DNA from 2 places in the Rhodococcus sp. P4_C10 genome. Region 1 is predicted to be linked to the other one. Evidence: riboswitches for the same ligand, from Rfam matches in the RefSeq annotation. Region 1 holds a riboswitch; the other holds the start of a gene.
The links. A riboswitch is a leader RNA that binds a small molecule or an ion and turns the genes downstream of it on or off. The one in region 1 is predicted to bind cyclic di-AMP.
Positions count from the first base shown of each region.

Region 2: it holds a riboswitch for cyclic di-AMP, as region 1 does, so the genes downstream of both, AC1DWC_RS21490 (NlpC/P60 family protein) here and AC1DWC_RS09375 (transglycosylase family protein) in region 1, are expected to answer to the same signal.

Region 1 covers NZ_JBFUHZ010000010.1:184,478-191,855, forward strand. The annotation lists gene AC1DWC_RS09365 (helicase-associated domain-containing protein) at 1-1,917, opposite strand, end outside; gene AC1DWC_RS09370 (hypothetical protein) at 1,978-2,172, shown strand; partial or broken gene AC1DWC_RS09375 (transglycosylase family protein) at 2,225-2,764, opposite strand; cyclic di-AMP (ydaO/yuaA leader) riboswitch at 2,770-2,953, opposite strand; gene AC1DWC_RS09380 (glycosyltransferase 87 family protein) at 3,137-4,462, opposite strand; gene AC1DWC_RS09385 (YccF domain-containing protein) at 4,459-4,866, opposite strand; gene AC1DWC_RS09390 (hypothetical protein) at 4,863-5,090, opposite strand; gene AC1DWC_RS09395 (cold-shock protein) at 5,212-5,625, shown strand; gene AC1DWC_RS09400 (DUF2771 family protein) at 5,634-6,101, opposite strand; gene AC1DWC_RS09405 (MFS transporter) at 6,125-7,378, opposite strand, start outside.
Region 2 covers NZ_JBFUHZ010000041.1:21,509-28,886, forward strand. The annotation lists gene trpD (anthranilate phosphoribosyltransferase) at 1-443, shown strand, start outside; gene AC1DWC_RS21480 (Lrp/AsnC family transcriptional regulator) at 538-813, opposite strand; gene AC1DWC_RS21485 (DEDD exonuclease domain-containing protein) at 900-2,612, opposite strand; cyclic di-AMP (ydaO/yuaA leader) riboswitch at 3,150-3,315, shown strand; gene AC1DWC_RS21490 (NlpC/P60 family protein) at 3,332-3,898, shown strand; gene AC1DWC_RS21495 (C40 family peptidase) at 4,265-5,275, shown strand; gene AC1DWC_RS21500 (hypothetical protein) at 5,284-6,762, shown strand; gene AC1DWC_RS21505 (glycosyltransferase family 4 protein) at 6,779-7,378, shown strand, end outside.

The sequences.
Region 1 (7,378 bases):
CGGGCGGAGGTCCACGATGGCGCCGGACGAGTCCTCGCCCGCGGGCACGAAACCGGCGGTGCGCAGTTGGTCGAGCACCTCGGCCAGCGGTGCCTGGGAGATCGCGACGGTGGGGGCGAGAGCCCGCAGGGCCAGTGGTTCGGCCACCGGTGACGCCAGTACCTCCGCGAGCAGCGCAGGGTCCTCGCATCGGACGAACGACGCGGCCACGCCCGCCCGGAGCCGGCCGTGGCGCCGGGCCACGTCGTCGATCAGGTAGGTCAGCGACTGCGGGACCGGTGTCCGGGAGCGGGTGGCGAAGAGCGTGTGCAGTTCGGACGCGCTCAGGCCGGCGTCGAGGGCGCGGCGCACGCTGGACTCGCCGATCCGGTAGGTGGTGGCGGTGCCGGCGGACTCGAGGTCCGCCACGAGCGCGATCTGTTCCTGCAGTTCCGGGGTCAGTGGCCCGGGTGCGACAACCGTGAGGTCCGCCTGCAGCAGGACGTAGTCGATCGGCGCGGGCAGGCTCGCGGCCATCTCGGCGACGGCGGACTCGGCGGGGGCGTCGTGCAGCAGGCTGCGGCCGGGGGAGCTGAGGGCGCCGCGGCCGACCAGCCCGAGGGTCGCGGCCTCGGCCAGGGTGTGCCGGACCGCGTCGGCGCCGAAGCGGGCCGACCACCGTGGCCGGCGCCAGGCCACCGTGGCGGCCACCTCGGACGCGGTCGCGCCCTGCCCGGTGCCCAGCTCGGCGAGCAGCCCCAGCACGAACCGGCGGTCTCTGGGGGCGCCGGTGGCGCGCACCTCCTCCGACAGGGCCGCGATCGGCTTGCCGTGCTCGTCGCGCATGCCGACCACCCACGGCCGCCGCGGCAGGTCGAGCCAGGCCTGCGCGAGTACGTGCCAGCGCTGTGCGGGCGTGGTGGTCTGCCACGAGTCCACCGCCACCGTCGGCGCCCAGTAGTCGTCGCCGGTGTCGGCGGCGGGCAGCGGGTCCGGTGTCCCGCGGCCGATCAGGTCGGCCGCGGCGAGGACCTCGGCGAGCAGGCCCAGCCGGGCCTCGTCGACGCCGACGGCCTTCGCCAGCCGCTTGGTCTCCCGGACCCCCAGCCCGCCCGCCTTGAGGGTCGCGGCCGGCTGTGCGCCGAGGGCGGCGATCAGGTCCTCGCAGTGCCGGACCAGTTCGAGCACCTCACCGCCCGCGGCGGCGTTGACGTCGGCGACCTTCAACTTGGTCGCCCGGATCGGCGGCGGGGTCAGTGCGGCGGGGTCGCTGACCGTTTCCCCGCGCAGGGCCTGGCCCACCTGGTACGGCAGCTCCACGGTCTGCTCGTCGATCCAGTTCAGCAGGCGCCGGGCCAGCAGCCGCTGCACGGGCCGCTCCGGGTCGGTGCCGGGCGCGGCGTCGCGGGTGCGGCCGATCGGCGAACTGGTGGCCAGCGTGGTCAGCAGCCGGCGTTCGGTGTCGCCGAGTTCGGCGAGGGCGGACTCGATCTCCGTGGCCGTCAGCGCGTCCCGTGGGGCGTCGACCCGCCAGGTGACGGCGTCCTGCGCGGCGGGAGTCACCCGAAGCACCTTCGACCCCCACACCAGGGCTCGATCGCGGAGCGCCTTCAGCGCCTTGTCGACGGAGCGCACCGGCGCCCGGCCCGCGACTGCCGCGGTGAGCGCCGCCCGGGGCACGCCGCGCTCACGGCCCCCCTCCTGCGAGAGGATCCCGATCACGGTGAGCTCGAGCACGGTCAGCTCGTCGGCGGCGCGCAGCACCGACGCCCGCTGCTCGGCGCGGGCGGCGAGCACCGCGAGGTGGGCGGGCGGCGGGACCGCGAGGTCGGGACGCAGACGCAGCAACTCGGCCAGCTCGGCGTCGGTTCTCGCGGTCAGCCAGGCGGCCAGGCTCTCGGTTTCGGCGGCCGGGTCAACGCCTTCGGTGTCGGTCATCGCGTATCAGATTAGATACCTGGGCTGTACGGCGACGCGACCTCCTGCCAAAATGACCCCGTGGCTAACAAATCGAGCAAGCGATACGTTGATCCAGGCTGGCCGTCGGCGGAGATCCAGGACGGCGACTACGCCGTGACGGAGCTTTCGTCGTCGCGTTCCGGGGGGCTTTCCCCCTTCGGGGAGGAGATCGAGTTCCCGCTCCCCGTCTCGGAGCTGCCGTACACCCATCCGCACACCGTCGTGAACCGCTGACGACCGCGCCGAACGAAGAAGGGCCCCACACCGTGAGGTGTGGGGCGGACTCGACCTGCGGGTCGAGGACGACGCCGCTGGCCTTGACCGCGCTGAGGATGCTGTCGAGCGACTCGAAGACGTCGGCGGTGCCCTCGGTGGTCGGGACGCTGGTGACGGACGGCAGGACCTCGGCCGCGGGGGCCGCCTGCGCGGGGGCCGGCGTGCTGCGCGGGGTGGAGCCGCTGGTCAGGCCGAGGCTCGAGGAGCAGGACGGCCATGCGCCCCAGCCCTGGTTCGCGAGCACCTTCTCGGCGACCGCGATCTGCTCTTCACGGGTGGCCTGGTTCGCGGTCGCGGCGTACTCGCCGCCGCCGTGTGCGGTCCAGGTGCTGGGCGAGAACTGGAGTCCGCCCTGGTAGCCGTTGCCGGTGTTGATTCCCCAGTTACCGCCGGCCTCGCACTGCGCGAGACGGTCCCAGTCGGAATCGGGCGCTGCACTGGCGGGGGCCGCGAAGGCCGCGCTCGCCGCTCCGAGGACTGCGCCGGTCACGACGACCTTGGCGGCAGTGCGGCGGGTGGTAGTCGGTTTGCGATGGCGTCCAGCACTCATTGAAGCATTCCTCTCCACACGCGCCTGCGAGGTCAGCTGTCGGGTTCGGGCTGAGAGGTCGCCCGGCCTCGCCGCTCCTGGATTGGTGCGGGTCTGGCTTCACCCCAAGGAGGTCGCTTTCGCATCCTCCGGTGTCCACTGGGGACATTGGGTCCCCCGTCCTTGTCCCTGGGTAATCCGTTGGAATCTGGTCCGCGGGACAAGGTTTGGCGCGGCGGACCGGATCTGGCCGAACTTCCGGCCGCTGATGACCGTACGTGGATCGGGACTGTGCGTCATCTGTTACCCAAATTGCGGAATATTCGGCGTTTCGCCTGGAAGTGGGCAAGTTTCCGCAGGTAGAAGCGCTCGGTCGGTTCCGAGACCGCCCTGTTATCTCACCGTTATGTGAGGCAGATCACAGAAGTTCTCGGGGCCGACCAGGGGGTTCGGTGGCGGGGAGCGGCGCAGTGCGACCATGACCGTGGTGGCGATCGCGACGAACGTCAACGGGTAGACCGCGGCGAAGATCGGGGCCAGGTAGGTCGTGGTCGGGATCATGAACAGCCCGATCGCGTACACCCCGTCGGGGAACCGGTGGCTCCAGATCAGCAGTGGCAGGGCGAGCGCCGCCGGCACCAGCCAGGCGGTTGCGCGACCCTTGCGCAGCGCCCAGTCCGCCGCGAGGACCAGCATCGGCACGAACCACACCCAGTGGTGCCCCCAGGAGAAGGGGGAGACGGCGCCCGTCGTCAGGCCGCACACGGTCACCGACAGCAGCGCGTGCCCGTGGCGGTGGGCCAGGTATGACGCGCCCATGCCCAGTGCAGCGAGGGCGCCGGCGACCGCAAGCCACAGCAGCCGCGGCGGCTCCGGGACGTCCAGCCACCGGGCCAGCACCCCGGAGGCCGACTGGTTGGCCGGCCAGGCCGTCTCGCCGATCCGCGTGGAGTGCACGATCACGCCGGTCCAGTAGTCCTTGGAGTCGGAGAAGATCACCACGAACCCGACGGCCACGGTCGCCAGCAGTGTGGTGGCCGCGACGACGGCCGCGCGCCACTGCCGGGTGATCAGCAGTTGCACGAGGAACAGCCCCGGCGTCAGCTTGATCCCGGTGGCGACGCCTACGCCGAACCCGCGCAGGCGGCTGCCTTCCGGCCGCCCGAGGTCCCAGATCACCAGCAGCATCAGCATCAGGTTGACCTGCCCGAGCCACACGGTGGTGCGGACCGGCTCGAGCGCGCTGAAGATCACCGTGAGCAGGGCGCTGACGATGTATAGGTGCCGGCCGGTCCGATAGCCGAGCTGTCGCCAGCACAGCAGCACCACCAGATAGAGGGTGACGAAGTTGGCGAGGTAGCCGAGCAGGCCGGCCATGTCGGCGCTGACCAGGTTCAGCGGCGCGAACAGCACCGCCGAGAACGGCGGATAGGTGAACCACATGCCGCCGTACAGGGCGTGGTCGTAGAGGCCCGCGGAGCTGAGGACGGTGGCACCGCCGCTGCGGTACACCAGCAGGTCGAGGCCGTTGCTGAACAGGCCCCACAGCGGGTGACCGAGCGGGACCGCCCGGTCGTGCGCGACGACCACCGCCACGGCGAGGGCGGCCAGCGCGCCGGCGAAGAACGGGGAGGACGGCAGCGAGCGCCCCTCCGCCGTGGCTGGACAGGTGTCCGGCGCGGGGCCGGGAGCACGGACGGGAGGGGGCAGCAGGCTCATCCCTGGGCGCCTCCTGGGTAGGCGGGTACCGCGTCGACGTCGACGATGTCCTTGCCCAGCGGCATCAACGAGATCGGCACCATCTTCAGGTTCGCGACAGCGAGCGGGATGCCGATGATCGTGATGGCCATCGCGATCGCGCTGACCACGTGTCCGATGGCGAGCCAGATGCCGGCCAGTACCAGCCAGATCACGTTGCCGATCAGTGAGCCCATCCCGGAGGTGGGTTTGTTGACGACCGTCTTGCCGAACGGCCACAGCGCGTACACGCCGATCCGGAACGCCGCGATGCCGAACGGGATGGTGATGATGAGGATGCACATGATGACGCCGGCCAGGAAGTAGCCGAGCGCCAGCCAGAGGCCGCCGAAGATCAGCCAGATGATGTTCAGGACGATTCTCATTGTTGCGCCCCTCCCCGGACGCGACGCCCGGACCTCAGTGCGAAGACGATTGCCAGCAGGAAGCCGACGGGGCAGGCGCCTGCCAGCAGGTACAGGGCGAGCGGGGGTTCATGCCCGAGCGCGAAGACCACGAAGGCCGCGATGATCGCGAGCACGCCGACGGAGAAGCAGACGAGCGCGACACGCAAGAGCGCGGTGCCGCGGGGGGACTGTTGACTTGCCACCGTCCAACGGTATCGCCTCAAACCGTGGGCCGGTCCGGCGGCGCGCGGGGGTAGACTGCGGTCGTCGCGTCCCGCATCCGTGGGGCGCGTTCCTTTATATGTGGATGAGCAGGTGAACGCAGTGCCTACCGGCAAGGTGAAGTGGTACGACGCGGAAAAGGGCTTCGGCTTCCTTTCCCAGGAGTCGGGCGAGGACGTCTACGTCCGGTCCGCCGCGCTGCCCGCGGGTGTCGAGGCACTGAAGCCGGGCCAGCGTGTGGAGTTCGGGATGGCCGCCGGCCGTCGTGGCCCGCAGGCCCTGAGCGTGACCGTGCTCGAACCGACCCCGACCATCCGGCAGGGCGGCGGCGCCCGCAAGGACGACGCCGCCCGTAAGCACACCCCCGACGAGCTGCACGGGATGGTCGAGGACATGATCACCCTGCTCGAGGCCAAGGTGCAGCCGGACCTGCGCCGGGGCAAGTACCCCGACCGCAAGACCGCGCAGCGGATCTCCGAGGTCGTGCGCGCCGTCGCCCGGGAGCTCGACAGCTAGGTCGGGTCTCAGTAGGTCTGGATCGCCCACACCGGTGCGAGGCCGCCATCGGCGGGCAGTTGGATGATCACGCCGAGGAGCTGCTCGTTCTTGCCGGACGGCACCGTCACGGCGGACGCCTCGCCCGGCGTGTAGTCGCGGTACCCGTTGAACACCTCGCCGGTCTCGGGGTTGCCGATCTGCACGTTCAGCCGCCAGTCGGAGCTCGACACGTCCTTGGGCAGCGACAACTGCAGCGGCTGGCCCGCCGGAACGCTCAGGTTCGCGATCTCGAGCCCCGCGCACGCGAGGTCGGCGTCGCACACACCGGCGTGTGCGTCGACGGTCTTGTAGTGCGCGTACGCGGTGACCGTCGGCAGGGTCTCCGGGGCGTTCTGGACGAGCACGGTGACCACGGCGGCGAGGCCGCCGGCGGCCACCAGCGCGACCACCGAGAGGGCCGCAATGGTCTTCTTCGTCCGGGCTTGCAGAGTCATTGGGTTCCGTTTCTAGTTGGGCGTCAGTCGGCGGTCGAGATCGGCTTGGTGATCTCCTGGTTTGCCACGTCGGGGCGTTTGCCGCCGAGCCCGGGGAGCAGTGACGACCCCCGGTTGCTGAGGACGGTCTGCACGAGACCGAAGGTGAGCAGCACCGACACCACCGAGAACCCGATCCAGTACTGCGTCGGCAGCAGCACTCCGAGCGCGCCGCCGATCACCCAGCTCAGCTGCAGCACCGTCTCGGAGCGGCCGAAGCCGGACGCGATGGATTCCTCGGGCAGGTCGTCCTGTAGCGAGGCGTCCAGCGAGACCTTCGCCAGGGCGCTCGCGCCGGACGCAACGAGGGCGGCCAGTGCCGCGGTGAGGAGGCTGTCGGTGAGGGCGACGAGGATCGCGACCGCCGTCACGGCGGCGGTGCACCGGAGCACCACCACGGTGGGTCGGCCGAGCTTGATCCGGGCGCCAGCCGCGTTGCCCGCGAAGTTTCCGATGCCGGCGGCGGCACCGACCAGGCCGAGCATCGCGGCCTGCTCCAGGGGCTCGTGCCCGGTCCGGGACTTGGCGACGAACGCGATGTAGAGGGTGAGGAAGCCGGTCATCACGCGGATGGTGCTGTTGCCCCACAGCCCCGTGATGACGGTGCGGCCCAGCGGTTGTCGCCGCTTGCTGGCCTTGACCGTCTCCTTGCGGTCCGCCGCGATCACCTCGGTGTGGGCGTCGTTGCCGTGGTAGGTCAGGGTCGCGGGCACCTCGCCCTCGGTGACCTCCACCCACGCCGGGATGCGCATGCTCAGGTAGGCGCCCAGGGTGGTGAGGAGCGCGGCGAACCAGAGCACCCCGGTGGAGCCGGTCGCGAAGGCGATGATTCCGGCCACCGCGCCCGCACCGATGGTGCCGCCGATCAGGCCGAACACGGTCAGTCGCGAGTTGACCCGCACCAGGTCGATCTCCGGTGGCAGCACCCGCGGCGTCACCGCGCTCTTGAGCACCGAGAACGACTTGCTCAGCACCATCATGCCCAGTGCGGCCGGGTACAGCGCCCAGCTGTCGAAGTTGAAGACCAGCAGCACCGCCAGCACCGTCCGCAGGGCGAACGACGACGCCAGTGCGAGCCGGCGGCCGTGCTGCAACCGGTCCAGCATCGGACCGATCAGCGGCGCGATCACCGCGAACGGCGCGATGGTGATCAGCAGGTACAGCGCGACCTTGGTCTTGTCCTCGCCCGTCGCCGCGGAGAAGAACAGCGTGTTGGCCAGGGCGACGGCGATCGCGGC
Region 2 (7,378 bases), on a different contig from region 1:
CGGACCTGCAGCCCGTGGTCGCGGGGGTGCTCGCCGGCCGGGGTGCCTCGGCGCTCGTGGTGCGCGGCGACGACGGACTCGACGAGATCACCACCTCGACCACCAGCACCGCCTACGTCGTCACCGTCGGCACGGTTCGCCAGGAGCGGATCGACCCGACGGCGCTCGGGATCGCGAGGGTGCCGCTGGATGCGTTGCGCGGCGGTGACGCGGAGGCCAACGCGGCAATCGCGCGGGCGGTGCTCGGCGGCGAGCGGGGCGCCGTGCACGACGCGGTGGTCCTCAATGCGGCGGGGGCGATCGCGGCCTACGACGGGCTCGACGGCGACCTCGACGATGCCCTGCGGGCCGGGATGGCGCGCGCGACCGCGGCGATCGACAGCGGTGCGGCCGCGGGTCTGCTCGACCGCTGGGTCGCCGTCAGCACCGCGCTGGCGGGCTGAGGCTGCTCCCGGGAGGCGCGGCGCCGCCGCGCCTCCCGGGGTGCCCGTGTCGATCCGGATGTCACTGATCCGGATGCGGTCGATCCGGTGGGCGCTACTCCCCGATCGAGAAGGCTGCCTCGACATCGGCGCTGGCATAGGACCGGAACGCGATGTGGGTGGTGGTCTGCACGACGCCCTCGACCTTGTTGATCGCGCCGGTGACGACCTCGGCGATCTGCGCGTGGTCGCGAACCTTCACGATGGCGATCAGGTCGACGTCGCCCGCGCACGAGTAGACCTCGGAGACGCCGGCGATGTCGGCCACGGCCTGGGCGGTCTCGGGGATCCGGTTCGCCTCGGCATGAATGAGGACGATGGCGTTGATCATCTCGCTCCTTATACAACTGTGGGAAGAGCCCTCGCGGTCGCTCCGGGGCTCCGGGCTTCTGGGGACTCCGCTCTCGCGTGCTCAGACTAGGCGCTCGCGCGGTGGGCGAGCGCGCACCACTCCTGCCACCCGCCGCCTCCGTGCGCGGGTTCGGCGTAGCCCTGGCTGGCCCGCACCACCCGTACTCCCGGTAGCGCGAGCCAACTCGCGACCAACCCGACCTCGCCCGCCATCGCGCCACGCAGCGGCGACGGCTCGTCGATCACCGTCTCCGCGGCGAGCACGAGTGCCTCGACCACGGGCATCGGCGCAACGCCGCGCGCGGCGACGCCCGCGGACGCCAGGCGGCCCGCCCGGACCACCGCGAATTCCCAGCCGCCCTCGTCGCGGGGCCGGGCGGCGACCAGTTCGTCCACGGCGGCCAGCGCGGCGAGTCGTTGCGCGCGGTGCAGCGCGGTGGCGAGGGCCGCGGTGCGGTCGCGCAGCCGGGCGGCGTTCTCGAAGAGTTCGGCGGCCGCCAGTTCCTCGACGCGGGAGCGCAGTCGTGCCAGTGGGGCGTCGTCCATGCCGCGGAACATGGCGAGCGCGCTCAGCGGCGCGGGCCGGTAGTGCTCGGCGGTCCGGGGCTCGCTGCCGGCCGGGCAGCCGCCGACCACGCTGTCGGGGCAGTCCGGCCCGTGCGGCAGTTCCTGGCGAATCTTCTTGGTGCAGGTGCGGATTCGGCATGCGTCGGCGATCGTGGCAGCGATCTCGCCGGCGTCGGTGCGTGAGGAGAACGGTCCGAGTGCCTCCGCCGTGGGGCGGCGGGTGACCGACAACCGGGGAAACGGTTCGTCGGTCATCGTGATCCACCAGGCACGCCGCGGGAACTTGGATCGGCGGTTGTACGGAGGCGCGTGCGCGGCGAGCAGTCTCAACTCCCGGACGGACGCCTCGAGCCCGTGCGCGCATTCCACATGGTCGACCCGGGTGGCGAGGGCGACCATCTCCTTCATCCGGGCGCGGGTCTCGGAGCCGGTGAAGTAGCCCCGAACCCGGCGCTGCAGGTTCACGGCGGTGCCGACGTAGAGGACTTCCTCCGACGGACCGCGGAAGAGGTAGACGCCGGGTGTGCGGGGGAGGTCGGCGGCCAGGTCGCGCTTGCCGCGCTGTGCGGCGGAGACGTTGGGTAGGTAGTCGACGAGTTCGGCATAGCTGTGCACGCCCAGGCCGCCGACCCGCTCGATCAGCCCGTGCAGGACGTCGACGGTGGCGCGGGCGTCGTCGAGGGCGCGGTGGGTGGGTTGGGTGCCGACCCGGAACAGGCCGGCCAGCGCGGAGAGCTTCACCGAGGGGGCCTCCTCCCGGGAGAGCACCCGGCGGGCCAGCTTCACGGTGCAGAGCACCTGGAACGGCGGCCACGGCAGCTCACAGCGGGCCGCAGCCGCCTTCAGGAAGCCGACGTCGAACGGGGCGTTGTGGGCGACCAGGACCGCGCCGCGCGCGAACTCGAGGAAGCTCGGCAGGACGCGCTCGATCCGGGGTGCGTCGATCAGCATTGCCGACGTGATCCCCGTGAGCTCGACGATGTAGGGCGGGATGCTGCGGCCGGGGTCGACCAGCGTCGCCAGCTCGCCGATCACCTCGCCGCCCCGGATCTTCACCGCGCCGATCTCCGTGATGGCGTCGTCGCCGGAGCTGCTGCCGGTGGTCTCGAGGTCGACGACGACGAAGGTGGTCTCGCGCAGCGGGGTGTCCAGCTCGTCGAAGGACAACTGCTGCGGCGTCGACTGCTGTGCGGTCGAAATGCGGGGACTCACAGCGCTGAGGCTAGGGCCGGCCACCGACAGCGCCGTCAAGTCGAACGTGTGCGCGAGAAAACCTGTCGGACCCCGGGGCTACTTTCCGTGGACGGGGCCGCGGAAACGCCCGGCGACGGACGAAAGAGACGAGGGTCACAGTGATTGTCGACTGCGGTGAGTGCGAGGTGCGGGGTGCGGCGTGTGCGGACTGCCTGGTGCCGGTCCTGCTCGGGTCGCCCGGGGTCCGCGGAGCGGCCGCGTCCGCGCAAGCGGGGCGTCCGGTCCGAATCAGTATTGAGCAGGACGAACGAGTTGCAATGGAGGTCCTGGCGGACGCCGGGTTGGTGCCCAGGCTCCGCCTGGTCGTGTCGGGGCGCCTGCAACAGACCACTCGGTCGTTATCTTGTCGTGACAAAGGGGTGGCTTGACGGCCGTCCAGGTGCGGATTTGGCGCATTTGTCCGACTTTCCGGGGGAGTCGGGTCGACACGGGGGATGCGCTTTCGTAATCTTCCTGAGACCTAGCGGGTTCTTGCTTCGCCACACCGGCGCGGCATCGCTAGGACCGCCTAATCGATTTCCCGCAAGGGCGATCGTGCCGGGAACCCAAGTTTTCCTTTGGGGTGAATCCCGTCGGAGCGCGCACCGCGTGCCGACGGGTAGGGCTGATCTTCCCAGCCCGAACCCGTCAGCTAACTCGGTCGGCGGTTGAGTGGAAGAAACGGAGCACATCCTTTCGTGGCAACACACAGTTCCAAGCGCTCGATGCGCCGGGTAGTCATTGCCAGTGCGCTCGCGCTCGGCGCAGTCACCGTCTCTGCGGCTCCGGCATTCGCCGAGCCCGTCACGGTCCCCGGCGTCGGCACCTTCGACATTCCGGGTGTCCCCGCGCAGACCATCCAGATCCCCGGCCTCCCGGCCATGCCCGTGCTCCCCGGAGTCCCCGCGCCGGCTCCGGTCGTGACCGCAGGTCAGAAGGCCGTCGACGCCGCTGCCAGCAAGATCGGCTCCCCGTACGTGTGGGGCGCCTCGGGCCCGGACGCGTTCGACTGCTCCGGCCTCGTGCAGTGGGCGTTCAAGCAGGCCGGCGTCGCGCTGCCGCGCACCAGCTACGACCAGGCCGCCGCGGGCATCGCCGTGCCGACCTCCGCCCTGCAGGTCGGTGACGTCGTCTCCTTCTACGGTGGCTCGCACTCCGGCATCTACGCGGGCAACGGCGAGGTCATCCACGCCGCCACCTCGGGCACTCCGGTCAAGCGTGCGCCCATCGCCTCCATGCCGATGGACGGCGCGCGCCGCTACTGAGCGCACCCGATTCACCCGGCGCCCCCGCGGCGCTGACGCAGGCCCCCGATCCCAAGTGGACGGGGGCCTGTGGCGTCTTCCCGGACCCCCGCCGGCACCCGCCAGGGCGGGGTGGAATGTCGCGCGATTCGGGACTCGCTGAGCGGGTGGACAGCCAGTTGGCCATTCCGTAACCTGGCCGAGACCTTCCGAAACCTCGCTGCGCCGTCCGGTGCGGCAGCGGAGGTCTCCGCCACGGCGGGGCCGGCGCCCATCGGCGCGTCCCGCACCGGGTATCCAATGGCGCAGGAGCGGAAGAACGGAGTACCACGGTTCGTGGCGTCTCGGAGATCGATGCGGTCCAGGTGTGGAGCGCTCGCAACAGGAATGCTCACCCTCACACTGGTCGCGGTGTCGGCCGGAACCGCGGGTACCGCGTCCGCGGACCCCGCGCTCGACAACCCGACCGCGGCGCTCGAGCGGCTCGCCGAACTCTCTCGTGAGTCCGAGCAGACCACCGAGGCGATGCACAACGCGCAGATCGACCTCGAGTCGAAGCTCTCCGTGCAACACGACGCCGAGGCGCGCAACGCAGGCGACCGCACCCTGCTCGAGCAGGCCCAGGCGAAGGTCGCGCAGTTCCAGCCCGCCGTCGACCGGCTGACCGCCGTCAACTACCAGGGCGGCCGCGTCAACCGGCTCTTCGCGGTGATGGTGTCGGACTCTCCTCAGCAGTTGCTCGACCAGATGTCCACGTTGAGCGTCATCTCGGCGGACACCGCAGTCCAGGTCAAGGAGTTCAAGGAGGCCGGCGACCGGGCCGCCGCGGCCGCCGCCGCGTCGCAGGAGTCCGCCGCCGCGGCCCGCACCGCCACCGAAGAGGCCAAGTCGATCAGCGACGACCTGCAGCGCAAGCAGAGCGACCTGCAGACGCAGATCGCCGAGGTGACACGGGCGTTCGGTGCGCTGACGGCCTCGGAGCGGGACACCCTCGCGGGTACCCCCTTCCCGCCCGGTGTCGACCTCGGTGCCCTTCTCGCGAGCCTGCCGGCCGGGTCGAACGCCGGCGCGGTCGAGGCCGGCCTGACCCAGGTGGGCAAGCCGTACGTCTGGGGTGCCACCGGACCGGACGGCTACGACTGCTCGGGGCTGATGGTCTGGGCGTACAAGCAGATCGGCAAGACCCTGCCGCGGTCGAGCCAGGCGCAGGCCGCGGGCGGGGCGCCGGTGCAGAAGGCCGACCTGCAGCCCGGCGACCTGGTGCTCTACTACTCGGACGCCTCGCATGTGGGTATGTACATCGGGAACGGGAACATCGTGCACGCGTCCACGTACGGGGTGCCGGTCAAGGTCGCGCCGATGGACGCGTACCCGTTCTACGGCGCCCGACGCTACTGAACGCCGACATGCCGGGGGCCGGGTCGCCGAACACGGGTCCGCCGAACGCAGACATACCGAACACGGACCTGCTCAAGACGGACCTGCTGAGCACGGTCACCCCGAACTCGGACCGGCCGGCCGCCGGTGGTGACCGACCGCAGCGCCGGACCAGGCGGCGGATCCGGCGCTGGGAGGCGCTGGCATTGGCCGGGTTGCTGTGCGCGCTCGGCGCCGCGGGCGCAGTCGCGCTGTCCGCCGGTTCCGGCGGTGCGCCGCCGCCCGCCGCACCTGTGGCGGCCGCCCCTCTCAGCGCGTTCGAGCAGGCCCGCAGGGCGGGCGTGCAGGGGTTGCTCGACCGGTGGGCCGGGGCGGTGCGTGACGGGGACCGTGGCTCTCTGGTCGCGCTCTTCGACGAGGGCGCGGTGCCCGGGTTCGTCGACGCCGAGGTGCGCCGGATGAACAACCTGGCGGGGGTGCCGTTGGCGGACTGGGGCTACGAGATCGGTCACGAACCGGAGCACCCGGTCCCGACCGACCTCGCCGAGCACCTGGGCGCCACGGACGTGTGGGCGCCGCCGGTGTACCTGCGCTACGCCGTCGAGGGGGCGGACGCCGCGTCGACGCGCAAGCCGGTCTCGCTGGTGGTGGCACGCCGCGGTGACGACTGGAAGCTGGTCTCGGACTGGGACCTGCCCGAGTACGGTCGTGAAACCTGGCGGGGGCCTTGGGACTTCGGGCCGGTGATCGCCCGCGAGGTGACCACCGCGTCGAACGTCTCGGTGGTGCTGGGACATCCGGACCAGGAGGCCTGGGTCGACGCCGTGGCCGAGGAGATGCGGACCGCGGTGCCCGCCGTGACCGAGCTGTGGGGGACCGGCTGGGCCCGTCGGGCGGTGGTGATCGTCGCGTCCGACCAGGAGGAGTTCACGGCCCAGGCCGGCGCGGACCACAGCGGCGCGAACATTGCGGCGGTCGCGGTGTCCGACGCCGTCGTGCCCGGGTCGGACACGGTAACCGGGCAGCGGATCGTGTTCAGCCCGGCGTCGGCGGGCCGGCTCACCGAGGACACTCGGCGTTCGGTGCTCCGCCACGAGCTGACCCACATCGCGGCCAGGGCGGCGACCACGGACGGTTCGCCGCTGTGGATGCTCGAGGGCTTCGCGGACTACACGGGTCACCGCGGTTCCGGAATCGGCGTGGCGGCGGCGGCGCCGACGGTGGCGGCCGCCGTGGCCGCGCACGGGCCGCCCGCCCGGCTGCCCTCGGACGCAGACTTCGCGGCGGGTGGGGACCGTGCGGTGGTGGCCTACGAGCTGGCATGGTCGGTGAACGCCTACATCGCCGACCGGTTCGGCGAATCCGCGCTGGGGGACCTGTACCACGCGCTGGCCACCGGTCCGGTCGACGCGATCACGCTGGACGGCCGCCTGCAGGGCGTTCTCGGACTGTCGAGCGCGGAACTGGTGTCCGGGTGGGGCACCTGGATGACCGAGCAGCTCTCCTGACCCCTACGGTGGACACATGCGGCGAACCCTGTTGGTGACGAACGATTTTCCGCCTCGACCGGGGGGAATTCAGTCCTACCTGCAGTCTTTCGCGACGGCACTGCCGCCGGACGAGCTGGTCGTCTACGCGCCGCGGTGGCGCGGCGACAGCCACACCAAGTTCGACGCGCGCCAGCCGTTCGAGGTGGTACGGCACCCCACGACGCTGATGCTGCCCACTCCGCTGGTGGCCCGCCGCGCGGCGAAGCTGGTCCGGTCGCACGGGTGCGACAGCGTCTGGTTCGGCGCCGCCGCGCCGCTGGCGTTGCTCGCGCCGGGCCTGCGCCGCGCGGGTGCGGAGCGGATCGTCGCGAGCACCCACGGCCACGAGGTGGGTTGGTCGATGCTGCCCGGTGCCCGGCAGGCGCTGCGGCGGATCGGCGGCACCACCGACACCGTCACCTACGTCAGCAAGTACACCCGCCGGCGCTTCGCGGCGGCGTTCGGCGCCGACGCGGCTCTCGAACACCTGCCGCCGGGGGTCGACACCGAGGTGTTCCGCCCGGACCCGGCCGCTCGGGCGGAGCTGCGTGCCCGGTACGGCCTGGGCGAGCGGCCCACGGTCCTGTGCCTGTCC